DNA from 3 places in the Brevibacterium ammoniilyticum genome. Region 2 is predicted to be linked to each of the others. Evidence: predicted binding sites of a transcription regulator. Region 2 holds the regulator's gene; each other region holds the start of a gene.
What was found. Region 2 encodes LexA, which represses DNA repair genes until DNA is damaged. Its sites were predicted from a motif close to TCGAACANNTGTTCGA; they were not measured.
Positions count from the first base shown of each region.

Region 1: AAHA49_RS00755 (Rv2578c family radical SAM protein) is a predicted target of LexA. The motif match lies at 5,430-5,445, and genes of this name have one in related genera.
Region 3: AAHA49_RS00700 (HNH endonuclease signature motif containing protein) is a predicted target of LexA. The motif match lies at 2,461-2,476, and genes of this name have one in related genera.

Region 1 is NZ_BAABNP010000001.1:160,199-168,258, reverse strand. Features, by position in the region: gene AAHA49_RS00775 (DUF885 domain-containing protein) at 1-1,453, shown strand, start outside; gene AAHA49_RS00770 (GntR family transcriptional regulator) at 1,673-2,485, shown strand; partial or broken gene AAHA49_RS00765 (aspartate/glutamate racemase family protein) at 2,785-3,507, opposite strand; gene AAHA49_RS00760 (NCS1 family nucleobase:cation symporter-1) at 3,554-5,131, opposite strand; gene AAHA49_RS00755 (Rv2578c family radical SAM protein) at 5,454-6,476, shown strand; gene AAHA49_RS00750 (DsbA family oxidoreductase) at 6,647-7,366, shown strand; gene AAHA49_RS00745 (NADPH-dependent FMN reductase) at 7,478-8,047, shown strand.
Region 2 is NZ_BAABNP010000004.1:33,290-41,349, reverse strand. Features, by position in the region: gene miaA (tRNA (adenosine(37)-N6)-dimethylallyltransferase MiaA) at 1-186, shown strand, start outside; gene dapF (diaminopimelate epimerase) at 183-1,157, shown strand; gene AAHA49_RS05825 (class I SAM-dependent methyltransferase) at 1,196-1,813, opposite strand; gene hflX (GTPase HflX) at 1,933-3,408, shown strand; gene AAHA49_RS05815 (ATP-dependent DNA helicase) at 3,405-5,390, shown strand; gene AAHA49_RS05810 (hypothetical protein) at 5,880-6,128, shown strand; gene lexA (transcriptional repressor LexA) at 6,479-7,234, opposite strand; gene AAHA49_RS05800 (LysM peptidoglycan-binding domain-containing protein) at 7,489-7,800, shown strand; gene AAHA49_RS05795 (histidinol-phosphate transaminase) at 7,810-8,060, shown strand, end outside.
Region 3 is NZ_BAABNP010000001.1:143,211-151,270, reverse strand. Features, by position in the region: gene AAHA49_RS00700 (HNH endonuclease signature motif containing protein) at 1-2,261, opposite strand, end outside; gene AAHA49_RS00695 (SLC13 family permease) at 2,937-4,316, shown strand; gene AAHA49_RS00690 (SDR family NAD(P)-dependent oxidoreductase) at 4,349-5,284, opposite strand; gene AAHA49_RS00685 (CdaR family protein) at 5,397-6,434, opposite strand; gene AAHA49_RS00680 (alpha/beta hydrolase) at 6,502-7,476, opposite strand; gene AAHA49_RS00675 (succinyl-CoA:acetate CoA-transferase ScpC) at 7,643-8,060, opposite strand, start outside.

The DNA of each region.
Region 1 (8,060 bases), on a different contig from region 2:
GGTCACGCTCGACGCGATGCGCGACCGCCTCGGCGTGGACCGGGACTACTACGAGGCCGGTTTCGACCATGCGAACCTCAACGTCATCGAATCCCCGCTGCAGAACATCCGCGACACCTTCGACCTGCTGCCCACCGCCACCGCGGCCGACTGGGAGTCCATCGATGTGACACTGGCCGCCGTGCCCGCCTCGATCGCCGGTTACCAGGAGTCACTGCGCCTGGCCAGGGACCGCGGTCAGGTCGCCGCCCGGATCCAGATCGAGAAGGTCATCGAGCAGGCCCGCGATCTCGCCGGGGAGGACTCGACGTTCCTCCGGCTCATCGCCGGTGCCGATGAGGTCGCCGAGGTGAGCCCGGTGCTGCGTGCGGATCTGTCGACCCACGCCGAGGCGGTCCGCACGGCGTTCGCGGGACTCGCCGACTTCCTCGGCGCCGAACTCCTCCCCAACGCCCCGGAGAACGAAGCGTGCGGACGGGAGGCGTACGCCCTCCATTCGCGGAACTTCCTCGGCGCGGAGATCGACTTCGACGAGACGTACCGGTGGGGCCTCGAGGAGCTCGCTCGCATCGATGCCGAACAGCGGCGGGTCGCCGAGGAGATCATGCCCGGCGTCGACCTCTTCGCGGTCATGAAGGCCCTCGATGAGGACCCGAAGCTCACGCTCAAGGGCAAGGACGCGCTGCGCGAGTGGATGCAGGGGGTTGCCGACGAGGCGATCGCCGAACTCGGAAAGTCGCACTTCGACATCCCCGAACCCGTGCGCACGATCGAATGCATGATCGCCCCGTCGGCGACCGGCGGCATCTACTACACCCCACCCACCGACGACTTCTCCCGGCCCGGCCGCATGTGGTGGTCGGTGCCCGAGGGAGTCACCGAGTTCGCGACGTGGCAGGAGAAGACGACCGTCTACCATGAGGGCGTTCCCGGCCATCACCTCCAGGTCGGTCAGGCGACGTACGTCTCCGACACCCTCAACCGGTGGCGCCGGCTGATGTGCTGGGTCTCCGGCCACGGCGAAGGCTGGGCACTGTATGCGGAGAAGCTCATGGCCGAACTCGGCTACATGGACGACCCCGCCGACTACCTCGGCATGCTCGACTCGCAGCGTCTGCGTGCGGCACGAGTCGTCCTCGACATCGGCTTCCACCTGGGCCTCGAAGCCCCTGAGAGCCTCGGCGGCGGCATCTGGGACCGGGAGAAGGCCTGGCAGTTCCTCACCGACAACGTCGCGATGGACCGCAGCTTCCTCGCCTTCGAACTCGACCGGTACCTCGGCTGGCCCGGCCAGGCGCCGAGCTACAAGATCGGCCAGCGGCTGTGGGAGCAGTTCCGCGACGAGGCGAAGGCCGAAGCCGGTGACGACTTCGACCTCAAGGCCTTCCACACGAAGGCGCTGGGGATCGGGTCGGTCGGTCTCGACACCTTGGGGCGTGCGATCAAGCGCTGAGCCCGGGATGCGCCGAGGTGGTCCGCCGTGCGATCAGCAGTGCGGTCAGCAGTGCGGTGGGCTGCCTCGGCGCGCCTGGCGGGGCGCTTCGGCGGGCCTGGCGGGGTGCCTCGGTGGGCGCGGACGCCCGCTCTGGCGCGCCTGGCGTGGCGCTTCGGCGGGCGCGGCTGTCCGCTTCGGAGGGCGCAGTCGGGCGGCGCGGAGTGAGAGAATGGCGAAGTGAAGAACAACGACAGCCCGCGGTCGGAGACGGTGAGGGTCACGGAGACCCTGCGGGACGAGATCATCGACGGCGAGCGAGCTCCCGGCAGCCGTCTCGTCGAACGCAATCTCGCCTCCGAGCTCGGCGTGAGCCGGGTGCCGGTGCGCGAAGCCCTCAAACAGCTCGCCTCGGAAGGACTCGTCACGCACAGGCCGAACACGTGGGCGACGGTGCGGGAGTTCTCCCCCAGCGATGTCGCCGACCTGGGCGAGGTGCGCCAGGCCTTCGACCTCCTCGCCTTCGAACTCGCCGCCCAACGCCACACGCGTGAGGGTCTGGCCGCGCTCGAGGCGACGCTCGAGGCGGGCCGGCGGCAGGCGGAGGCCGGTGACGCCGTCGGCGCCCATCGGAGTGCCGCGGACTTCCATGCGCAGGTCACCGAGCTCTCAGGCAATCGTCTCCTCGTCGAGGTCGGCGAGCTCCTCGATTCGCGGATGCGCTGGCAGCTGAGCCAGCACGACGAGCTCGATGTCGTCGCCACCGAACATGCCGAGCTCTTCGACGCGATCGCCCACCGCGACGTCGACCGGGTGCGCGAACTCGCCGCCCACCATCTCGGCACGAGCAGGCAGCAGCATGAGAAGCACCGCGAGCGACTCGCGTATGAAACCCGCGCCGACGACGACAAAGCCGCTGGCGACGACACGGCTGAGGACATCAGGGCAGATGAAACGGCCGCTGGCGTCAGGGCAGATGACACGGCAGACGACGTCGGGGCAGACGGCACGGCCGCAGGCGACGACCGCTCGGCTCAGCCCCCGATCATCTGACCAGCCTCGGCTCGGCCGACACCCCCTCAGCCCGCGCCGGCGGCCCCGGAACGACGGGCGTCGGCGACGGCCCCGGACCCACCGACCGCCTCGGCGAGGCGCCCTCCGGACCCACGGGCCGCCTCGTCGAGGTCCCTTCCGGACCCACCGGCCGCCTCGTCGAGGTCCCTTCCGGACCCACCGGCCGCCTCAGCGAAGTCCCCTCCGGACCCACTCGCCGCCTCGGCGAGGCGCCCTCCGGACCCACCGCCCGCCTCGGCGAGGTCCCCTCCGGACCCCTGGACTGCCTCGGAACCACCGGCCCCACCGAACGGCCACCCGCTCAGACGCTTCGGCCGGGCCGGAGCATACGTGCGCACCTTCGACGTCGTGAGCCCGAGTCCGACGAGGGACTCGGCGAGCCGCACGGCGGCGGCGACACCGTCGACGACGGGGACCGCGCAGCGCTGCACGATAGTCTCCGTGAGGTCGGCCATTCCCCCGCACCCGAGCACGATGACTTCGGCACGGTCGGAGGCGACCGCCTCGGCGGCCTGATCCGCGATCGCCTCGACCGCACGTTCGGGGTGCGCTTCGAGGTCGAGGACGGCCATCCCGGAGGCCCGCACCGAGACGCAGTGCCGGTCGAACCCGGACAGCAGCAGGCGGTCCTCGATGAGGGGGACGGTGCGGTCGAGCGTGGTGACGACGGAGAACCGGTGGCCGAGGAACATCGCCAGCCCGGCCCCCGCCTCGGTGATGTCGATGACGGGGACGTCGAGGAGCTCCTGGAGACCCTCCCGTCCGTGCTCCCCGTATCCGGCCTGGATGACCGCATCGAACTCGTCGTCGTAGTTGAGCACGACGTCCATGACGCCGAGGGCGGCGAGGTAGCTCTCGACGTTGCCCTCGCACGATTCCGCGCCGAAGGTCGGGGTCAGCCCGATGATCTCCGTGCCCGCCGAGGCGGCCTGCCGGGCCGCGCGGGCGATGCCCTCGGTCATGGCCGGGGTGGTGTTGACGTTGACGACGAGGATGCGCATGGTGTGACTCCGGTCTGGTGCTGGGAGAGCTGCGGACTCCGCAGGCTCAGTGGGCGGTGGGCACGGCGATCTCCTCGCCGTCGACCTCGCGGAAGGTGAAGTCGCGGCGGGCGATGACGAAGTAGATGAGTGCCGCGATCCCCGCACCGAGGAACCACGAGAACTGGGAGACCGAGGCGAACGCGGGGACGAGGGCGAGGATGAGCGAGAGGAGGGCGGCGGGCACGAACGCGCCGATCGCCCGCCAGTTGACTCCGTGGTGGTAGAAGTACTCGCCGTCGCCTGCTTCGGTGTAGAGCTGCGGGACGTTGACCTTCGTCTTCCGCACCACCCAGTAGTCGACCATGATGACGCCGAAGAGCGGTCCGAGCAGGGCGCCGAGACCGCCGAGGAAGTAGACGATGACCACGGGTGAGTCGTAGAGGTTCCACGGCAGGATCGCGAAGCCGATGATCGCGGAGATGATCGCTGCCTTGCGGAAGTTCAGGTGTCGCGGGAAGAGGTTCGTCAGCGCATACGTGGGGGCGACGAAGTTCGCCATGAGGTTGACGGCGATCGTGAGCACGAGGAGGGAGAGCGAGGCGAGGGCGAGCAGGATCGGGCTGCCGATCTCCTGCACGATGTCGGCCGGGGAGCTGATGACGGTGCCGTCGATCGTGTACTGCGCACCGGCGAGCGAGATGACGACGAGCCCGAAGACGAGCATGTTGATGGGGATGCCCCAGAAGTTGCCGACGACGATCGACCCCCGTTTCTTCGCCGACCGGGTGAAGTCGGAGAAGTTGAGGACGAAGGTGCCGTAGATCGCGACCCACAGGGCACCCCCGCCGAGGATGTTCGTCCACATCTCCCACCCGGTGAGCGGGTCGTCGATCGAGAAGGAGATGCGGAAGTCGACGCGCACGAGCATCCAGATCGCCAGGGCGAGGAAGGTGGCGAGGATGATCGGTCCGGCGATCGCCTCGTACTTCCGGATCATCTCCATGCCGTAGCTGACGATGATCACCTGGACGATCCACAGGACGGTGAAGGAGAACCAGCCGAGGCCGCTGAGGCCGAGGAACTCGACATCGGCCCACGACTGCAGGCCGGGGACGAGGGTGAGGAGGAGGACGTTGAGCACGTTCGCGGCCAGATACGTCTGGATGCCGAACCAGGCGATCGCGACGATTCCGCGCACCGAGGCCGCCAGCTGCGCGCCGTGGATGCCGAAGGCGATCCGGCACATCACCGGGTAGGGCACGCCGGTCTTGTGGCCCATGAAACCGGAGAGGGTGAGGAGGACGAAGAGCAGTCCGGCTCCGACGAGGAGGGCGAGAAGGATCTGCCACGCGCCGAGCCCGAGCGCGAAGAGACCGAGGGCGAACCCGTAGTTGCCGAGCGAGTGTACGTCGTTGGCCCAGAGCGAGAACACGCTGTACGCCGTCCAGCTGCGGCCCTCCTTCCGGCTCGGGGCGAGGTCGGCATTGTAGAAGCGCGGACTGATCCGGTGGGCGGCGAGCTGTTCGGGTCCCGGCCCCAGGCGTGCAGGAGCGGTGTCGGTCGGCGAGGTGCCGGTCGACGGGGTTGCGGGCACGGGCCGTGGTTCGGGCACGGACTGATCGGAGGTCACGGTGTTCGCCATGGGAGCTCTCATATCCGACAGGCACACCGCTGGAATACCAAAACTCGATCCGCCACGGCGTGAGGCTGACTGCTGACGGCGCCAGCGTAACCTGGCTCACATTGCTTCCACAATGGGGAACCCTCCTTCCGACGCGCAACGACAAGGCCTTCACTGCGTTCATAGTGGCCCGGTCGACCACTCCGACCTGGAACGACTTCGCCGACTGAGCCCACAGACCTGCCGATAATTTGGAATACCATTTGCTCACTATGTGAACTCCGGCCGCCGATTCCGCCCGCGAACCCTTGACCCCGACTCGAACACGTGTTCGAATGAAGGGGTGAGATGGGAAGCGCAGGAGCAGGCAGAGCAGGTGGCCGGACTCTTCGGAGTCACGGGCCTCGTCCGCAGCGTCCGGACTCCCGAGTTCGCCGGGATGACGTTCCACGAGGTGCTCGCGAAGTCGGCGCTCAACCGGATTCCGAAGAACTCCGCGATGCCCTTCGACTGGACGATCAATCCCTACCGCGGCTGCTCGCATGCGTGCGTGTACTGCTTCGCCCGCAGCACGCACCGCTACCTCGACCTCGACACGGGAGCCGACTTCGATCAGCAGGTCATCGTCAAGGTCAACACTCCCGAAGTCCTCGCCGCCGAGGTGGCCAAGCGCACCTGGTCGCATGGGCTCGTCGCGCTGGGCACCAACACCGACGCGTACCAGCGGGCGGAGGGACGCTACAGCCTCATGCCCGGAATCATCACCGCATTGGCCGAGCATGCCACCCCGTTCTCGATCCTCACGAAGGGCACTCTGCTGCGCCGGGACCTTCCGCTTCTCGCCCGGGCCAAGGAGGACGTCCACGTCGAGCTGAGCATGTCGATCGCCGTCCACGACGACGACCTCCAGCAGTCGCTCGAACCGGGCACCCCGACGACGGCGGCCCGACTGGCCACGGTGCGCGCCGCGGCCGACCTCGGGTTCCGCGTCTCGGTCTTCATCATGCCCGTCATGCCCAAGCTCACCGATTCCCGCGAGCATCTCGACTCGGCTCTGCGGGCGATCAGGGACGCCGGGGCGAGCCGGGTCGCCTACGGTGCCCTCCACCTGCGCCCGGGCGCCAGGGAGTGGTTCTTCGCGTGGCTCGAACGCGAACGCCCCGAGCTCCTCCCCCGCTACCGGCGCATGTACTCACGCTCGGCCTACGCTTCGAAGGAGTATCGGACGTGGCTCAAGGCGCGCATTGATCCGCTCATCGACGCCTACGGTCTGCGTGGATCGGCCGACGACGACTACCGGGCGACGAAGTGGAAGCGGACCGAGGCGGTCGGTGAGCTCGCCAACCCTCAGGGCGCACTCTTCTGAGTCGGACGGCTACGCAGACGGTCGCCCGGACCGGCACAGTCGCCCAGACCAACACAACTTTCCGCACCGCCCCAGTCGCCCCGACCGCCTCGGCGACGCCACGTCTGTGACCGTCGTCGCCTCCGGGCACCGAGGGGAATAACCTCCACGACCAGGTAGTTGAAAGTGTCATGAAAATCGAGATCTGGTCGGACATCGCATGTCCGTGGTGCTATATCGGCAAACGTCGCTTCGAGACCGCCCTCGCAGGCTTCGAGTATAAGGACGATGTGGAGGTCGAATGGCGCAGCTTCCAGCTCGATCCCACCCTCCCCGACCACGTCGAGGAGTCCGAAGCCGACTACCTCAGCCGCTCGAAGGGCATCCCCGCCGACCAGGTGCGCCAGATGTTCGCCCAGGTCGGAGCCCAGGCTGCCGCCGAGGGTCTCAACTACGACTTCGACAGCGTCAAGGTCGCCAACAGCTTCACCGCCCACCGCTTCCTCCACCTCGCGAAGTCTCGCGGCGTCATGGCCGAGGCCGAGGAGGCCCTCATGTCCGGGCACTTCGAGACCGGTCGTGACATCGGCAGCATCGACTACCTCGCCGAGGTGGGAGCGCGGTTGGGCATCGACCCCGACGAGACCCGTCGCGTCCTCGAATCCGAGGAGTACACCGACGCCGTCGAGGCCGATGTCGCCCAGGCCCGGATGCTCGGCGCGAACGGCGTTCCCTTCTTCGTCATCGACCGCAGGTACGGGATCTCCGGCGCCCAGCCGGCCGCCGCGTTCTCCCAGGCCCTCGAGACCGCATGGGCCGAATCGCAGAAGGTCACCGTGCTCGCCGATCCGACGAATGCCTCGACCGACTATCCCGAGGGTGCCGTATGCGGTCCTGACGGCTGTGCGTGAGACCACCTCGGCGACGATCGCCGTCGTCGCAGACGAGCATCCGAATCCGCAACACTGAGCTCTGAACCGAATCCCGACCTGACAATCCCACTCTGACGAGGACCCAAGCCCATGACAGACACCCCACTCATCCGCATCATCGTCGGCAGCGTGCGCCCCGTGCGCGTCGGCGACCAGATCGCAGCCGCCGTGGCCGAGATCATCGCCGACGCCGCCGACGCCCGCACCGAGATCATCGACCTGGCCGACCTCAACCTGCCGCTGCTCGACGAACCGCGCATGCCCGCCCTCGGCGACTATCAGAACGCCCACACGAAGGAATGGGCGGACATCGTCTCCGGGTCCGACGGCATCGTCTTCGTCACCCCGCAGTACAACGCCGGCTACCCGGCGTCGCTGAAGAACGCGATTGACTACCTCTTCGCCGAGTGGAAGGACAAGCCTGCCCTCATCATCAGCTACGGCGGCCACGGCGGCGGAATGTCCGGGGCCCAGCTGCGGTCGGTCCTCGACTTCATCGGCCTCGACCTCGTCGCGGACAACGTCGAGATCACGCTGCCGCGCGACTCGTACGGACCCGACTGGCGGCTCGTCGACGCACAGGCGGTCGTCGCCCCTTATACCGAGGAGCTGCGAACCGCGGCACGGGCCCTCGACCGCAGCCTCGTCCCCCAGAGCTGAGGCCGAGCCGTCC
Region 2 (8,060 bases):
TACCTCGCAGGCACCCTCGACGCCGATGCCGCCCGCCAATCGACGACCGTGCGCACCCGCCAGTTCGCCCGCCGCCAGGACACGTGGTTCCGCCGCGACCCGCGCATCACCTGGATCGACTCCGGTGTCTCCGATGCCGGGGCCCGGCTGAACGCGGCACTGTCGATCGTTAGACTGGAATCATGAATACCCCGTTCGCCGCCCTCGCCGGCACCCGCTTCCACAAGGGCCACGGCACCGAGAACGACTTCGTCCTCCTCGAGGACGACGGCGGCGACCTCACCCTCCACCCTGAGACGGTGGCCCTCCTCGCCGACCGGCGCACCGGCCTCGGCGGCGACGGCGTCATCCGCATCGTCCGCTCCGCCGACTCCGGGATCCCCGGCGCCGACGCGCAGGCCGCCGACGGCGCGGAATGGTTCATGGACTACTACAACCACGACGGCAGCCTCTCGGAGATGTGCGGCAACGGGGTGCGCGTCTTCGCCCACACTCTCGTCGCCACCGGCCGCGTCCCTGCCGACGCCGCTGAGATCAAGGTCGGCACCCGCGACGGGATCAAGACCGTCCGCACGACCCTCAACCCCGCCCTCGGCGAAGTCGAGACCTCCACCGAGGCAGCGACGTCCGGCCCGGGCGGACCCGAGGACGCGTGGTACACCGTCGACATGGGCTCATGGTCGCTCGACGAGCGCGCCGAGGTCCTCGTCACCACCGCCGGCATCGACGTCGCCCGCCCGGGCCTGTCGGTGGAGACGGGCAATCCCCACACCGTCGTCGCCCTCGCCGAGGCGGCCGAACTCGCCGCCGCCGACCTCCGTGACGCTCCCGTCCTCGACCCTGTGCCGCCTCACGGATCCAACGTCGAGTTCATCGTCATGGAACCCGCCCGCAGCGACATCGCCGGGGGAGAGGGCGCCCTGCGGATGCGCGTGTCCGAACGCGGGGTGGGGGAGACCCGATCGTGCGGCACCGGTGCGTGCGCGGCGGCGATCGCCGCCCACCACTGGGCGGGACCGACCTCACCGCTGCAGTGGCGCGTCGACGTCCCCGGCGGACGCCTGCGCATCGGCATCACCCCGGATCAGACCGGTGATCGGGGAACGGTCACCCTTGCCGGTCCCGCCGTGCTCGTCGCCGAGGGCACGCTCGACTGAACGACCGCCTCGGCGGGGAGACCGCGAGGGCCGTGAGCTCAGGCGTCCCTGTGGACGGTGAGGATGCGGAAGCCCTTGGATGAGGCGGTGCGCTCGGCGGTGAAGCCGTCTCCGAGCATTCCCCGCATCCAGCTCAGCAGCGAATCCGCGCCGAGGTTCTTCAACACGACGAGATCGGCGCGACCGCCCGGCGCCAGGCGCGGCAGCCACGTCTCCAGCAGTTCGTGGAGGGCGTCCTTGCCGATGCGGATCGGCGGGTTCGAGCGGATCGTCGTGAAGGTGAGGTCCTCCGGCACCTGTTCGGCGGTGACGGGACGGATCGAGGTGAGGCCGAGTCGGGCGGCATTGGACGCGGTCGACTCCAGGGACCGGGAGTTGACGTCGAGGGCCCAGATGCGGACGTCCACCTCGGCGTCGGCGGCCTGGAATGCCGACTCGAGCGCGATGGGACCCCACCCGCACCCGAGGTCGAGGAGGTCGCCGGGGGCGGGATCGGGCAGATGCCTGAGCAGGACCGCGGTGCCGGGGTCGAGACGGGTGGGGGAGAACGTCCCGCTCATCGTCTCCACCGTCACGGTGCGACCGGCCAGGTCGAGCGTGAGCTCACGCCGCTTCGCCTCGCTCGATGGGCTCTCAGTGAAATAGTGCTCGGACACGTCTCCAGTCTAGGCGGCTGTGGGAGAATATATGGACGCACCGCAGCGTTGTACTTCTCAGGCGTCGTCCAACGATCGGCGCCCGCACACGAAGAGTCTGCACACGAACAAAGGAATGAATGACCTCCACTGACAAAGAGCGTCGAGACGCCATGCTCGACCGTGTCCTCGCCCGAGGTGCCCAGGCGCTGAGCCCCAAGCAGGCCTCCGCCGACGAAGAATCGCAGTTCGACCTCGCCGAGCGCGCCGCCCTGCGCCGTGTCGCCGGCCTCTCGACCGAACTCGAAGACGTCACCGAGGTCGAATACCGTCAGATCCGGCTCGAGCGGGTCGTCCTCGCCGGACTGTGGAACACCACCCTCGACGAGGCGGAGAACTCCATCCGCGAGCTCGCCGCCCTCGCCGAGACCGCCGGCTCCGAAGTCCTCGACGCGATCGTCCAGCGCCGCGACAAGCCGGACCCCGGCACCTACCTGGGCCGCGGCAAGGCTGCCGAGCTCAAAGAGATAGTCGAAGCCGTCGGCGCCGACACCGTGATCATCGACTCCGAACTCGCCCCCAGCCAGCGGCGCGGGCTCGAGGACGTCATCAAGGTCAAGGTCGTCGACCGGGTCGCGCTCATCCTCGACATCTTCGCCCAGCACGCGAAGTCCCGCGAAGGCAAGGCGCAGGTCGAACTCGCCCAGCTCGAATACCTCCTGCCGCGTCTGCGCGGTTGGGGTGAGTCGCTGTCCCGCCAGGCCGGCGGCCGTGTCGCCGGCGGTGCCGGCATCGGCTCCCGCGGTCCCGGTGAGACGAAGATCGAACTCGACCGTCGCCGCATCCGCACCCGGATGGCGAAGCTGCGCCGCCAGATCGCCGGCATGGCTCCCGCGCGTGACACGAAGCGGAAGAACCGCTCCCGCAACCATGTGCCCTCGGTTGCGATCGTCGGGTACACGAACGCGGGCAAGTCGTCCCTGCTCAACCGGCTCACCGACGCCGAGGTGATGGTCCAGAACGCGCTGTTCGCGACCCTCGACCCCACGGTGCGCCAGTCGCGGACCGCTGACGGGATCACGTTCACCTACACCGACACGGTCGGCTTCGTCCGGAACCTGCCCCATCAGCTCGTCGAAGCGTTCCGGTCGACGCTTGAGGAGGCCGCGGACTCCGATCTGCTCCTCCACGTTGTCGACGCCTCACACCCGGATCCGCAGGGGCAGATCCATGCGGTGCGGCAGGTGCTCGGCGACGTCGACACCGGTGACATCCCCGAACTCCTCGTCTTCAACAAGGTCGACCTCGCCGATGAGAACGTCGTCACGGCCCTGCGCGCGGAGTACCCGGGCGCCCGTTTCGTCTCCGCGGCGACGGGGGAGGGCATCGCCGAGCTCGTTGAGACGATCGAGGAGAAGCTGCCTTCGCCGAACATCGAGGTCTCCGTGCTCATCCCCTATGAGCGGGGCGACCTGGTGTCGAAGATCTATGCACTCGGCACGGTCGACCATGAGGAGCACGGCGTCGGCGGCACCGGCATGCATGCGAAGGTGCCGGCTGAGCTCGCCGCCGAACTCGAGGAGTTCCGCCGGCCCGACATGGTCATCGGCGAGTGAGCACGGTCGGCGACCTGCTCTCTGCGGCCGTCGGCGCCATCGGCGGGTCGACCCGTGAGGGTCAGACCGAGATGGCGCAGGCGGTCGCCTCGTCGCTCGACAACGGCATCCACCTCCTCGTTCAGGCGGGCACCGGCACCGGCAAGTCGCTGGCCTACCTCGTGCCCGCCGCGGAGTATGCGAGCCGCACGGGTGGGAAGGTCATCGTGTCCACGGCGACACTGGCCCTGCAGACGCAGATCATCCACCGGGACCTCCCGCGCCTGTTCAAAGCCGTCAAACGGTCCCTTGATCCGCTGCCGAAGGCCGCGCTGCTCAAGGGACGCCGGAACTATGTGTGCAAGCACAAGCTCGCCGGCGGCTATCCGGACGAGGACGAGGGGATGCTCTTCGACCTCGGCGCGGATGCCGCGGCCGGGCGCAAGCCTGCGGACCGGTCGGGGCTCGGCGAGGAGATCCAGCGGATCCGCACGTGGGAGAAGACGACGGAGACCGGTGACCGCGACGACCTGATCCCCGGGGTCAGCGACAAGGCGTGGGCGCAGGTCTCGGTCAACGCCTTCGACTGCCTCGGCTCGAACTGTCCGCTCTTCACAGAATGCTTCGCCGAGCAGGCCCGCAATGCCGCCGCCGAGGCGGACATCGTCGTGACCAATCATGCGCTGCTCGCGATCGACGCGTTCGGGGAGAACTCCGTGCTGCCCGAACACGACGTCATCATCATCGACGAGGCGCACGAGCTCAAGGACCGGGTCACCAGCGCCCTGTCGGGCCAGATCAACACGGGCATGCTCTCGGCCGCGACCTCCGCGGTGCGCAAGCACACCACCGTCGAGGACGGGGTCGTCGCTCTGCTCGACACCGCCTCGGCGGCCTTCGAACGCGCCGTCTCAGGCACGACCGAAGGGCTCATGCTCTCGCTGAGCGAACCCCTGGGGCTGGCGCTCACGCAGATCCGCGACTCCGCCCGCCAGATCATCAACGACATCGGGGGTCGCAGCGAGGACGCTGACGCCGGACGGCAGATGGCGAAGGCCCGGTGCCAGGAGATCTTCGAACTCGCCGAACGCTTCTGCGACCCCGGCAAGAACGACGTCATCTGGCTCAGCCGGTCGACGTTCCGGGAGAGGGAGACGGTCAACCTCGTCGTCGCCCCGCTCAGCGTGGCCGGCACCATGCGGCACGGCATCTTCGAGGAGTCGACGGTCGTGGCGACATCGGCGACCCTGTCCTTGGGCGGGAACTTCGATGCCGTGGCCGCCTCGCTCGGACTCGTCGGACCTGATGCGCCGAGGTGGGACGGCCTCGACGTCGGCTCGCCGTTCGACTACGGCAAGCAGGGCATCGTCTACGTCGCCGCGCACCTGCCGAAACCCGGTCGCAGCGGACTGAGCGAGGAGGCGCTGGCCGAACTCGAAGCGCTCGTCACCGCATCCAAGGGCGGTGCGCTGGGACTCTTCTCCTCGCGGGCGGCCGCGAATGCCGCGGCCGAGCACCTGCGCGACGCGGTCGACCTGCCGATCCTGCTCCAGGGCGATGACGGTCTGCCGTCGTTGGTCTCCCGGTTCGCCGCCGATGACGAGGCGTGCCTGTTCGGGACGATGTCGCTGTGGCAGGGCGTCGACGTGCCCGGTCGGACGAACCGACTCGTCATCATCGACCGGATTCCCTTCCCCCGGCCCGACGACCCGCTCATGCAGGCTCGTGCCCGGGATGCCGATCGGCGTGGGGTCAACGGATTCATGGCGGTGAGCGCGACTCATGCCGCGCTCCGTCTCGCCCAAGGTGCCGGGCGCCTCATCCGCTCGACCGGGGACAAAGGCGTCGTCGCGGTGCTCGACTCTCGGCTGCGCTCGGCCCGGTACGCCGGCTACCTCGTCAACTCGATGCCACGGATGTGGCCGACGACGGACTCGGCGCTCGTGCGCACGGCCCTGGGACGCCTGGCCGCGACGAAGGACGACGACTCCGCGAAGGGCTGACGGCGCGTCCGCGAGGCGACGGTGCGTCTGTGTGACGGCGGTGCGTCGGCAAGCGCGGTGAGGCGGGCCGGACTCTGCGCGGTATCCTGCACGTCCTACGTCCAGGTCGACTTCGCACGCATAGCCCTGTTTCGCACGCGCAGCGACATTTCCTAGGCCTGGCTCCGTATAGCGTCGCTCCAACGAGATGAACCACCCGTGCACAGGTGGTTTATCGAGCTAAGCGTGATGGTGAGAACCGCGCTCGAAAATGAGTGCACGCTGTGACGCTGATAGTCCCCAAGCTGTGTAGCTGAGGCCCTCGCGTATTGTCCGCGAACTGCGCACCAGGGGTGGTCGCGATTTAGAGCACTCGTGTTGCCGAGCCCCTTGCGTTGTCGGGCCCCTTGCGTTGTCGGGGCATTCGCGCTCACGGGGGACCACCTCGGCGAGGTGATGGTGCGTCGATAAGGATCGGGTGTTCCCGGGCGCGATGGTAGAGTCCGCGTCATGGCCGGGATCTCGCGCAGGAAGAAGTACGGTCTGGTGTGCCTGCTCATCGGCGTCGTCTGCCTGGTGTCCGGTGGGATCGGGTTCCTGGTGGGAGCAAAAGCCGAGGACATCTGGCCGCCCGCACTGCTGATCGTCGGCGGGCTTGCCGCGCTGTTGAGCCTCGGAGCGCTCTTCGACAACGGAGATTCTGCAGGGGGCGCGCACACGACGACCTCGTCGATGAACGACATCACGCGCAATCTCTGACGTCGTCGCTGCCACTGGTCCTTGGTGACCCTCGTCGTGAGCGCCGCAACCGCAAACCACCCCTGTAACCGCATCTCCACCAGGCAGCCGCAATTCATACGTCTGGCTCCGCACAACGTCGGTGCAACGCGATAAACCACCTGTGCACAGGTGGTGTGTGGAGCTGAAGGTGGTTGAAGGGCTGGGCGGCCTCCGTGAGGGATAAGCCTCGCTCGTCGCAAGCCGCGCTCGTCACAAGCCAGCTCACGCGCCGCGGAAACGCCGAATGCCCCCGACCACCATCGGTCGGGGGCATTCGTGCTCACGGCAGGCCACCTCGGCGAGGATCTGCGCACCCTCGCCGATGTACCTCAGAGGCGGCGGATGACGGCGACGACGAGGCCCATGATCTGGGCATAGGTGCCGTCGATCGGGTCGTAGTCCTTGTTCTGCGGCAGCAGCCACTGGCGCCCGGCCTTGCGCTTGAGCGTCTTCACCGTCGCCTCGCCGTCGAGGAGGGCCGCGACGATCTGACCGTTGTCCGCAGTGTGCTGCTTGCGCACGACGACCCAGTCGTCGTGGCAGATCGCGGCTTCGATCATCGAGTCGCCGACGACTTTGAGCAGGAACATCTCACCCGAGCCGACGACCTGCGTGGGCAGGGAGAAGACGTCGTCGATCTCCTGCTCGGCGAGGATCGGCCCGCCGGCGGCGATGCGCCCGACGACGGGGACCTGGACGGTGTTGTTCGCCAGCTCCTCGTACTTCGCGCGCTCGGCCTCCTCCTCTTCGAACGGGTTGACGACCTCGATCGCACGCGGACGCTTGGGGTCGCGGCGGACGTAGCCGAGCCGTTCGAGCTGGGAGAGCTGATGCGCCACGCTTGAGAGCGACGCGAGCCCGGCCGCCTCACCGATCTCACGCATGCTCGGCGGATAGCCGTTGGTCACCACGGCGCGCTCGATCGTCTCGAGCACGAGCCGCTGCCTGGGGGAGAGCCGGAAGTCCCCGGCCCCGGTCGGACCGTCAGGAATTTCGACCTCGTCCTCGTCGTTGCGGGCCGCGGCGATCTCGCTGGCAACATCCTCGTTGCGCGGCCGTCCTCTGCCTCGTTTGCTCTGCACCATTGCTCTCTCCCCTTCGTTCTAATCCCGCCGTTTCCCACCGGTCGAACCGCCTCGAGAGATCTCGTGTCAGTGCCGCCTGGGATGGTTGTTCGAGACCGATCAACAACGCTGGTTCTCGTTCATTGTCTCATAAATGTTCGAGATGGACTGGACATATGTTCGAATGGCATGTTGAATAGAACAGACGTTCTACCCATTGCGGGTGGAATCGTACGAAGAAAGAGGTAAATGCAATGTCTGCGAAGACTTCCCCCATGCATCTGACCACCCGTGGCCGCCGCGCCGTCCGCCTGCTCCGCACCGCACTGTGCGCGCTGGCCATCATCGGAGGCACGCTCTTCTTCTCCGCTCAGACGTTCACCGCCGAGGCGGTCGCCGGGGACGAGGTCGTCGGCGTCGCCGCGGACGCCGTCGTCGTCGGCGAGGGAGAGTCGCTGTGGACCGTGGCCTCGAACCTCGGACTCGACCGGGACACCCGCGATGTCGTCGCCGACATCGTCGAGCTCAACCACCTGTCCTCGCCCGTCGTCCACCCCGGCCAGAGCCTCGACGTTCCCCAGCGCTAAAATCGGTGTGTGGGAAACATCGAGTCTCTGCCAGTGCGTGCCGATCTCGTCGGACGGGAGCCCTACGGCGCTCCTCACCTCGACGTTCCGGTGCAGCTCAACGTCAATGAGAACGCCTATCCGATCCCGGACGTCGTCGTCGCGGCGATGCGGGAGGCCGTCGACACGCATCTGTCCGGACTCAACCGCTACCCGGACCGGGAGTTCACCGCGCTCCGCGAGCACCTCGTCGGCTACCTCGACGGCGTCAACGAACGCGC
Region 3 (8,060 bases), on a different contig from region 2:
CGTCGCGCCGACTCCCATGGATCCGCCTGCCTCGCCGGCATCAGCCGTTTCATGGTCACAGGGTCGGAGCCGACGGGCAGGCATGGCTGCTGGGCGACGTTCTTCCAGTCGAGAAGATCGGCAAGCCGCTTTCGGCGTCGAGCTTCCTGACTGCGCTGGTATTTCACCTCGATGCGTCGGATGCGTTCCGCCTCGGCGGCGGCGCGCGTCTCCTCTTCCTCCCGACGCCGGATCTCCTCTTCATCGGGAGGGAATTCGACATCGTCTTTCGGTGGCGGGATGAGGTGATCGGGTATCGGCACCTCGCCCGGACTGAGACCGCACAGTTCTGCGAACTCGAACGCGTGGGCAACATCGATCGGCTGATCGGGAGCACGGGACTTGGTGGTCACCCCATGTTTGAACTCGTACTCGACGACGCCTGATTCGCGCATTCGAGCGCGGAGGCGCCCCGCGGTTTTGAGCGCATGATGCCGTTTGCACAGCGGGTGGAGGTTGCCGAATCTGGTGAGTCCGCCTGCGAGCGGTTTGAGGTGGAAGAACGGATCGACGTGATCGATCTCCGAGGTCACAGCCTTGCGTGGACACCCAGGGACCGTGCACATCGCCCATTGTGCGATGAGGGTCTTGCGCACATTGTTCGGTATCCGATAGGTGGTCGCTTTGGCGTCGATCGGTGTGCCGGTGGCCGGTTCGGTGAGGATCCTCGTCACCGTCGAGCATCGGCCGGCGATTCGTCGGGCAGTCTCTGCCGGAATCGGGGATCCGTCGGGGAGGATTCCCGGAAGCTTCGAGTCTCCGAAGAGCGAGAGGAACGGTACGGTGACGACGACGCCTGCCTGCATCGCCAGCCACCATTGGTGGGCGGGCATCGCGATGACGACCATGCTGTCGATGATCACCGGTTCGTTGAGACCGAAGGCGGAGAATGCACTCCCCGAGGCCGGCGGACGCTGCGCGTTCACGCCGGCACCTGCGGCCGCACCTGAGACTCCGGCCCTGCCGTCGCCTGCTGTGGGTTTGATGACCTCACCGGAGTCCATCACAATCGAGCCTTCGGCGTCGATGTCGAAGAGCAGATTGCCGTCGGCGTCGAGGAGCGGTTCTTCGCGAACAGTCTGGAGACCGGTCACCGGGTTGATCGTTCGGACTTTGAGAGCCAGTTTGGGCTGCGGCCGCGTGATGATGTCGTACATGAGGTTGTCCATCGCACGATCGTCGACGATCTCGACACCGGGAGGCAGGTCGAATCCGGCGCCGCGGCGCGATCGAACAGCGCGAGCCATCGCCTCGACGCGACGGAAGCATGCATGGAGTTCGTCTGCTGGACCGGTCAGCGTCATTACCGCGCCGCCGTTCTTGAACGTGTGGAGATCGACACGGCGCCGTTCGGCAGCAGTCTTCGATCGGTCCTCGGGCGGCTCGAGAACGTTGATGCGCTTCCGCAGTGAGATGCGCAGCTTGTCGCTGGTGACATCGGCACGTCGTGCGGCGAGGTGCTCGTCGATCTCCGGGAGGTATCGGAAGGCGACCGAGCGGCAGAGATCGGCGACGACGGTGACGTGGGCTATGGTGAAATCGCCTGCTCGGACCCGATCGGCAAAGCGAGGAAGCCCATGAATGATCGTCAGGGCAACGCCGAGGTGGCGGTAGGCCTTGGCGATCGACATCCCGAGGATCGTCGCCGTCTCCGCAATGTCCTCGGCGGGGACGTTGTCGCTGATCCAGGCCGACATGTCGGTGCCCAGCCGGAACTCGGGAAATTCGACCAGGGGTTCCTGCGTCTCGTCCGGTTGCTTCTCCGCGTCCGGCACCGTTTCGTCAGCGGCGACCGAAGGACACAGACAGTGTGTCACTCGCGCAGAGAAGTCTGAGTCGTAGACGGCGAGCACGGTCGAGGTTCGCGGCACGTGGACGAGATCCGTCGACGCTCCCGCGCGTGGTCCGAGCTGTGCAGCAGAGGAATGAGGGCAGGTCGTGGTCGTGCTCGACGCTTTAGCCGTCTCAGTGCCGCCGGTCTCATGAGGGGCCTCGGTGCCGGTTGAGGAGGAATCGGCCTCGTCACCGGCAGTGCACCTCTTGACGGCGGCGGAGATGGATTCCACTCGATAAGGAGCGTCCCCGGCAGGCAACGGCGCACCGAAGAAGCGAACGGCCCGTTCGAGGACGATTCCGGCCGTCGCTTCGAGGACTCTGAGCTGCACCTGGTCGGATTCCGCGGCGATCTCGGAGAGTCCGGCGACGCTCGATCCGATGCGCACAGTGTGTCGAGAGCTGCCGACAGCAGTCGGTACGGCACTCCGGTGAGCAGCGTCCGGACCGGGACGAGCGGTGCGCTGCTCGTTCACGTTCGGTGCGTCCTTCACGGTGCCTCACCTGCCTTCGACGTCAGTGTCGTGGAAGCGAATCAGAGAATCTGATTTCCTAGTACATCAATGGTAATGTATTCGAACTTGATATGTGAATACCTATTTGAAAAATTCTTCTATAAATTTTCGACTTCGCTGATCTCTTCTTCTGCTATGTGCTTCCCATTGTTGCAGTCGGCACTGACACGAGATTGTCCCGAACACATTTAGACTCCGGTGCTCGCACATTGCGTGCCTCGCAGATGTCAGCTTCCACAGGGGTCCGGACAAGGCTCAAGACCAGCTTGCGGGTGCTCAACAACTTCCCGGCCGGCCACAATGCAAGATTCCGACTTCGAGGCGTGAGATGGTCGGCTAACGTGCGAAGAGTGCCGACCGAGATCGGCGGGACCGTCTGCGCCCCTGCATGTCGCGCGGCCCCGGCCCGCTGAGCGCCGCCTGGCCCGCTGCACGCAGCCTGGCCCACTGAGCGCGGCCCCGGCATGCTGAATGCCGCGCGACCCCGGCCCGCCGGGCGACCCGGGCGTACGAAACGACCCCGGCACTGGGAGTGATGGAGGAGTGACAATGAGTATCGAACTCATCTGCGTGATCGTCCTCGGACTGATGTTCGTCATCGGCACGTGGCGCGACATCAACATGGGCCTGCTCGGCTTCGTCGCCGCAGCCGGCGTCGGCGGGCTCGTCCTCGGCCAGGCGCCCGAGGAGTTCCTCGCCGGCTTCCCCGTCGACCTCTTCCTCACTCTCGTCGGCCTCACCTACCTGTTCGGCTTCGCACAGAACAACGGCGTCATCGAAGTCATCGTCCACTGGTGCGTGCGCCTCGTGGGCGGCCGGACGGCGCTCATGCCGTGGATCTTCTTCCTCCTCACCGCGATCCTCATCGCCCTCGGGGCGCTCTTCGCCGTAGCGATCGTCGCTCCCCTGGCGCTGAGTTTCGCCCGGCGCGAGCGGATCAACCAGTTCATGGTCGGCCTCCTCGTCGTCCACGGCGCACTCGCCGGTGCGTTCTCCCCGATCAGTGTCTACGGCATCTTCATCAACGACTACCTGACGAAGAACGGTCTCACTCCTGCCCCGCTCACGCTCTTCGTCGCCCCCTTCGTCTTCAACTTCGTCTTCGCCCTCGTCGTCTACGCCGTCCTCCACAAGCGACCGGGTCTGCGCGCCGAGGCGGACGACCACCTCGTCGCCCCTCGCCCGGATTCCCCGGATGCCTCCCCCGAGGCTGGGTCGGGGTTCGCGTCGGGCGAGACAGGAGCTGATCCCGAGGCAGCCGTACACGTCGGCCCGGCGACCGCCTCGGCGAGCACAGAGCACACGGCGAAGCATCCGCCCGTGCGCCTTGCCCCACGTCAGGTGCCCACGCTCCTCGGACTCATCGCGATGGCGCTCTCGGTCCTCATCTTCGGGTGGGACGTCGGGCTCGTGACGATCACGATCTCCATCGTGCTCACCGCGATCAATCCCACCGCCGGCAAGGCGGCGATGACGAAGGTGGCGTGGCCGGTCGTCATCCTCATCTGCGGCGTGCTCACTTACATCGGAGTGCTCCAGTCCGCGGGCACGGTCGAGTGGGTCTCAGCCGGCATCTCCGCGATCGGGATCCCTCTGCTGGCGGCCCTCCTGCTCTTCTACCTCGCCGGGCTCGTCTCCGCACTCGCGTCCTCGCTGGCGATCATCGGCGTCGTCATCGCGCTCGCGGTGCCGCTGCTCGAATCCGGCGACATCGCCGTCGGCGGATTCGTCGCAGCCTTGGCGATCGCCTCGACGATCGTCGACATCAGCCCGTTCTCAACGAACGGGGCGATGCTGCTCGCCAACGTCGACCCTTCGATCCGCGACGGCTACTACCGGCAGATGATCGCGTACGCGGGCCTCATGTGCCTCATCGGCCCAGGACTTGCGTGGCTCATCGCCGCCGTACCCACCTGGATGGGCGGATGAGCATCGGATGAGCCGCGCACGGCCCTGCGCCTTCAGGTCGACACCGGCTTCTGTCCCTGGACCAGCATCGCGGCGGCCGGATCGGACCCGTGACGACCGTCGAAGTCCACGAATGCCGATTCCATCTCTTCGTTCACGGCGCGCACGATCGGCAGAAAGTCCTTGTGCGTGACGATGAGGAACTGACCCGCGGCCATCGCCTCGACGACCTGCTGACCCACAGCGTCCGGATCGGCTCCCTGGGACAGCATCCGCAAGTTTCCCTCGACGGCGCCGCGGTCGGCTTCGATGCCGAGCATCTCCTCCTGCACCACAGCAGCGGACTCGACGATCCGCGTTGCCACGGTCCCCGGACACAGCACCGAGACACCGATGGCACTGCCCTCCAGATCAGCACGCAGAGCACGGGAGAATCCGACGCTCGCGAACTTGGACGAAGCATAGGCGGCGACGTCGGGAATGGGAATGATGCCGGCCATCGACGCAGTATTGAGGATGTGCGCTCGTCCACCGTGCTCCCGAAACCGGGGAAGGAACGTGGCGGCGCCGAGGAACTGCGCATCGATGTTGATGGCATGCACCCACTTCCACACTTCGTATGTCGTCTTCTCCGCAGAGCTGCCGCCGTTGACCCCGGCGTTGCTGCACAGGATCGTCACCGGCCCGAGCTCGGCCTCGGCCGCATCAGCGGCCCCCTCCCACGCCCCGGGGTCGCTGACGTCCAACCGGACCGTCGCGACGACCCCTCCCTCGTCACGCAGGGCTTCGGCGGCAGCGTCCAAACGCGACTGATCGATATCGGCGAGGGCGACGCGCGCACCCGCCCTGACCAGCGCTCGGGAGATCCCCAGGCCGATCCCCGAGGCGGCTCCCGTGACGAAGGCGACCTCCCCGCGCGGCCATTCGGGTGCATTCGCTCCCTGACCGGTGTGTGCAGCTGATTCGGACTGTGCTTGGATTTCGGGCATGACTGACTCCGTTCTCTCTACATCGGTGGTGCCCCCATGCGGCGATTGCCGCCGAGGCGGTGGTTCCTAAGGCGTTGGTTCTTGAGGCGGTGGTACTGTGGTGGACCGGCGCTCAGTCGCCGAGGCGGCGGAGGAACTCCGCGGCCGTGTACCGCATCCGCCCGATCGTCGTGCGCGGATCGTAGCCGAGCCGCGCCGTCAGGGTCTCGTGCCGTGACTGCAGCGTCGAATGGTGCATCGCGAGCTTCGCGGCCGCCGAGCGGATGCTCTCCGAGTCGACGAGCGTCCGCAGGATCTCCGCGGACAGGTCGTCGAGGTCGCTCAGCGCCACGACGTCGGGATGGGGCACCGCCGGGTCATAGGCGCGGGCGAGTATGAGCATCCCGCCGAGGTCCGTGGCATCGAGGATCGTCTCGGGACCGTCGCCGAGGAGGCGGTGGGCGACGAGTGCCGCCTCCCACGATTCCGGGGCGCAGTCCGCCCGCACCCACGTGCCGAGCCCGGTCCGTGCGCCCGAAGTCGAGTGCTCTCCTGAGGTCAACAACTCCCCGGTGAGCGCACCGCCGGTGCCCGCACCACCGCCGCCGGCACCCTTCCGCCGAACCTCAAGGCTCGTGTGGAGGATCCCCGACGGTGTCGGCGTCGGCGCCGTCCACGTCCAACCGGGTCCGAGGTCGTCGTCGCTGACGATGACCCGGACGGAGTCGGTGGGATCGATGCCGATGCGCACGAGCGCAGTCATCCGTTCGGGAACGGTGCGCTGCGCGTCGACGATCACCTCGACCTCACGGGTCGAACCCTGCCGGGATTCGAGCGCTTCGATGGCCAGCGCCAGTCTCTCGGTGATCATCGCGTCGCTCGAATGCGGCGCACCCGCACGGTCGAGCCAGACCTCGCCGAGCCGGAACTCGACGACGGATCCCCGGGACGCATCGTCCACCTCGGCGAGACGACGACCATCGGGATCGTAGGCCGTCGTCGTCCCCCGGATCGTCGCCGCCGCCACCGTGCCGGAGAGGGCGGCCGCCGCCCGCAGCAACCCGCCGAGCCCCACGCCGCGGGCGGTCAGGGCATCGAAGTATCCGACGACCTTGAGCGATTCCCGCGCTTCCGGGTCGAGGGCGGTGAGCTTTCCGAGGAGATCTCGCATGGTCGCTTCCCTTGTCGGTTACCCCATGTTAGGGCGCGGGTGCGGTGAACTCAACGGCCCAGCGACCTCAGCGGTCCCCGATGATCCTGGCGACCCACGAATTGCGGGCGGCGATCGAGGCTCGGCTCACGGCGGCGTGCGGGGCCATCATGTCGAAGCCGTGGAAGCCGCCCGCCCACACATGCAGCTCCGCGTCGACGCCGGCCTCCCACAGCTTCGTCGCATACGCGACGTCCTCGTCGCGGAAGACCTCGGCGTTGCCGCAGTCGATGTAGGTCGGCGGCAGTCCCGACAGCTCCGTGGCCCGGGCGGGCGCCGCATAGATCGAGACGTCCTCGGTGCCCACCCGATCACCGAGCAGGCTCGACCAGCCGAAGCGGTTGCTGTCCCGCGACCACGTCGTGTTGTCCGTGAACTGGGTCGAGGACACCGTCGAATCACGGTCGTCGATCATCGGGCACACAAGGAGCTGACCGATGAGGTTCGGCCCCTTCCGGTCCCGGGCCAGCAGCGCGGTGCCGGCTGAGACTCCGCCGCCTGCGCTCGCTCCGGCGATGAGGATCGACTCGGGATCGACGCCGAGCTCCTCGGCATGCTCGGCCATCCACGCAAGCCCCGCATAGGAGTCCTCGACGGGATAGGGATCGGGGAACTCGGGGGCGAGACGGTAGTCGATGGTGAGGACGACGGCATCGTACTCGACGATCCACGGTAGGCAGACGTCGACGCCGAGCAGACGATGGCCCGATACCATCCCACCACCGTGGACGTAGTAGATGCCGGTGCCGGTGTCGGTGTGGTCGGCGCGCTTGAAGATCGTCGCCTTCGCCTCGGCACCGTCGGAGACGGGGATGACGATGTCGGTCCGGACGATGCCCATCGACTCGAGCATCTCGGGCTCGATCCCCGGCAGCGGACTGCCGGATTCGTCGCGCATCGCGATGACGGTCTCCATCGTCATGTCGCCGGGCGGCAGGCTTTCGAGCAGCACGTCGAGTGCGGCGCCGAGCTCAGGATCATGGGGTGGTCGGGTGAGAGTCATATCTCCTCCTCGGGGAGTTCGTGGTGACGTCTCCATCGTCTCCTCGCCGAGGCGGCCCCCGGAACCGCCGAATGCGGCGGATTCCCGCAGCCGGGTCCGCCGTTCGCGCGGACGATCTGCCTCCGACGACGGCAGGATCCGTGCGAACAGACCGCGCGAGCGGACCTCACATGTGCCCGGTCGCCTGGAACCTCTCGTGCCACGACAGCGCTTCGCTGAGCAGGTGCGGAGTGTGCCGTCCATGCGGGTTCGCAGCGATCGCCCGCTCGAGGTAGTCGGTCAGCCGCTCCCGGTAGTCGGGGTGGGCGCAGTTGTCGATGATCGCCCGCGCCCTCGCGACCGGGGAGAGTCCGCGCAGATCCGCGAGACCCTGTTCGGTGACGATGACCTGCGTGTCGTGCTCGGTGTGGTCGATGTGGCTGGCGAAGGGCACGATCGAGGAGATCGCCCCGCCCTTGGCCAGGGAGTTCGAGACGAAGAAGTTGAGATAGGCGTTGCGGGCGAAGTCCCCCGACCCGCCGATGCCGTTGATGATCGACGACCCCATGACATGGGTGGAATTGACGTTGCCGTAGATGTCGGCC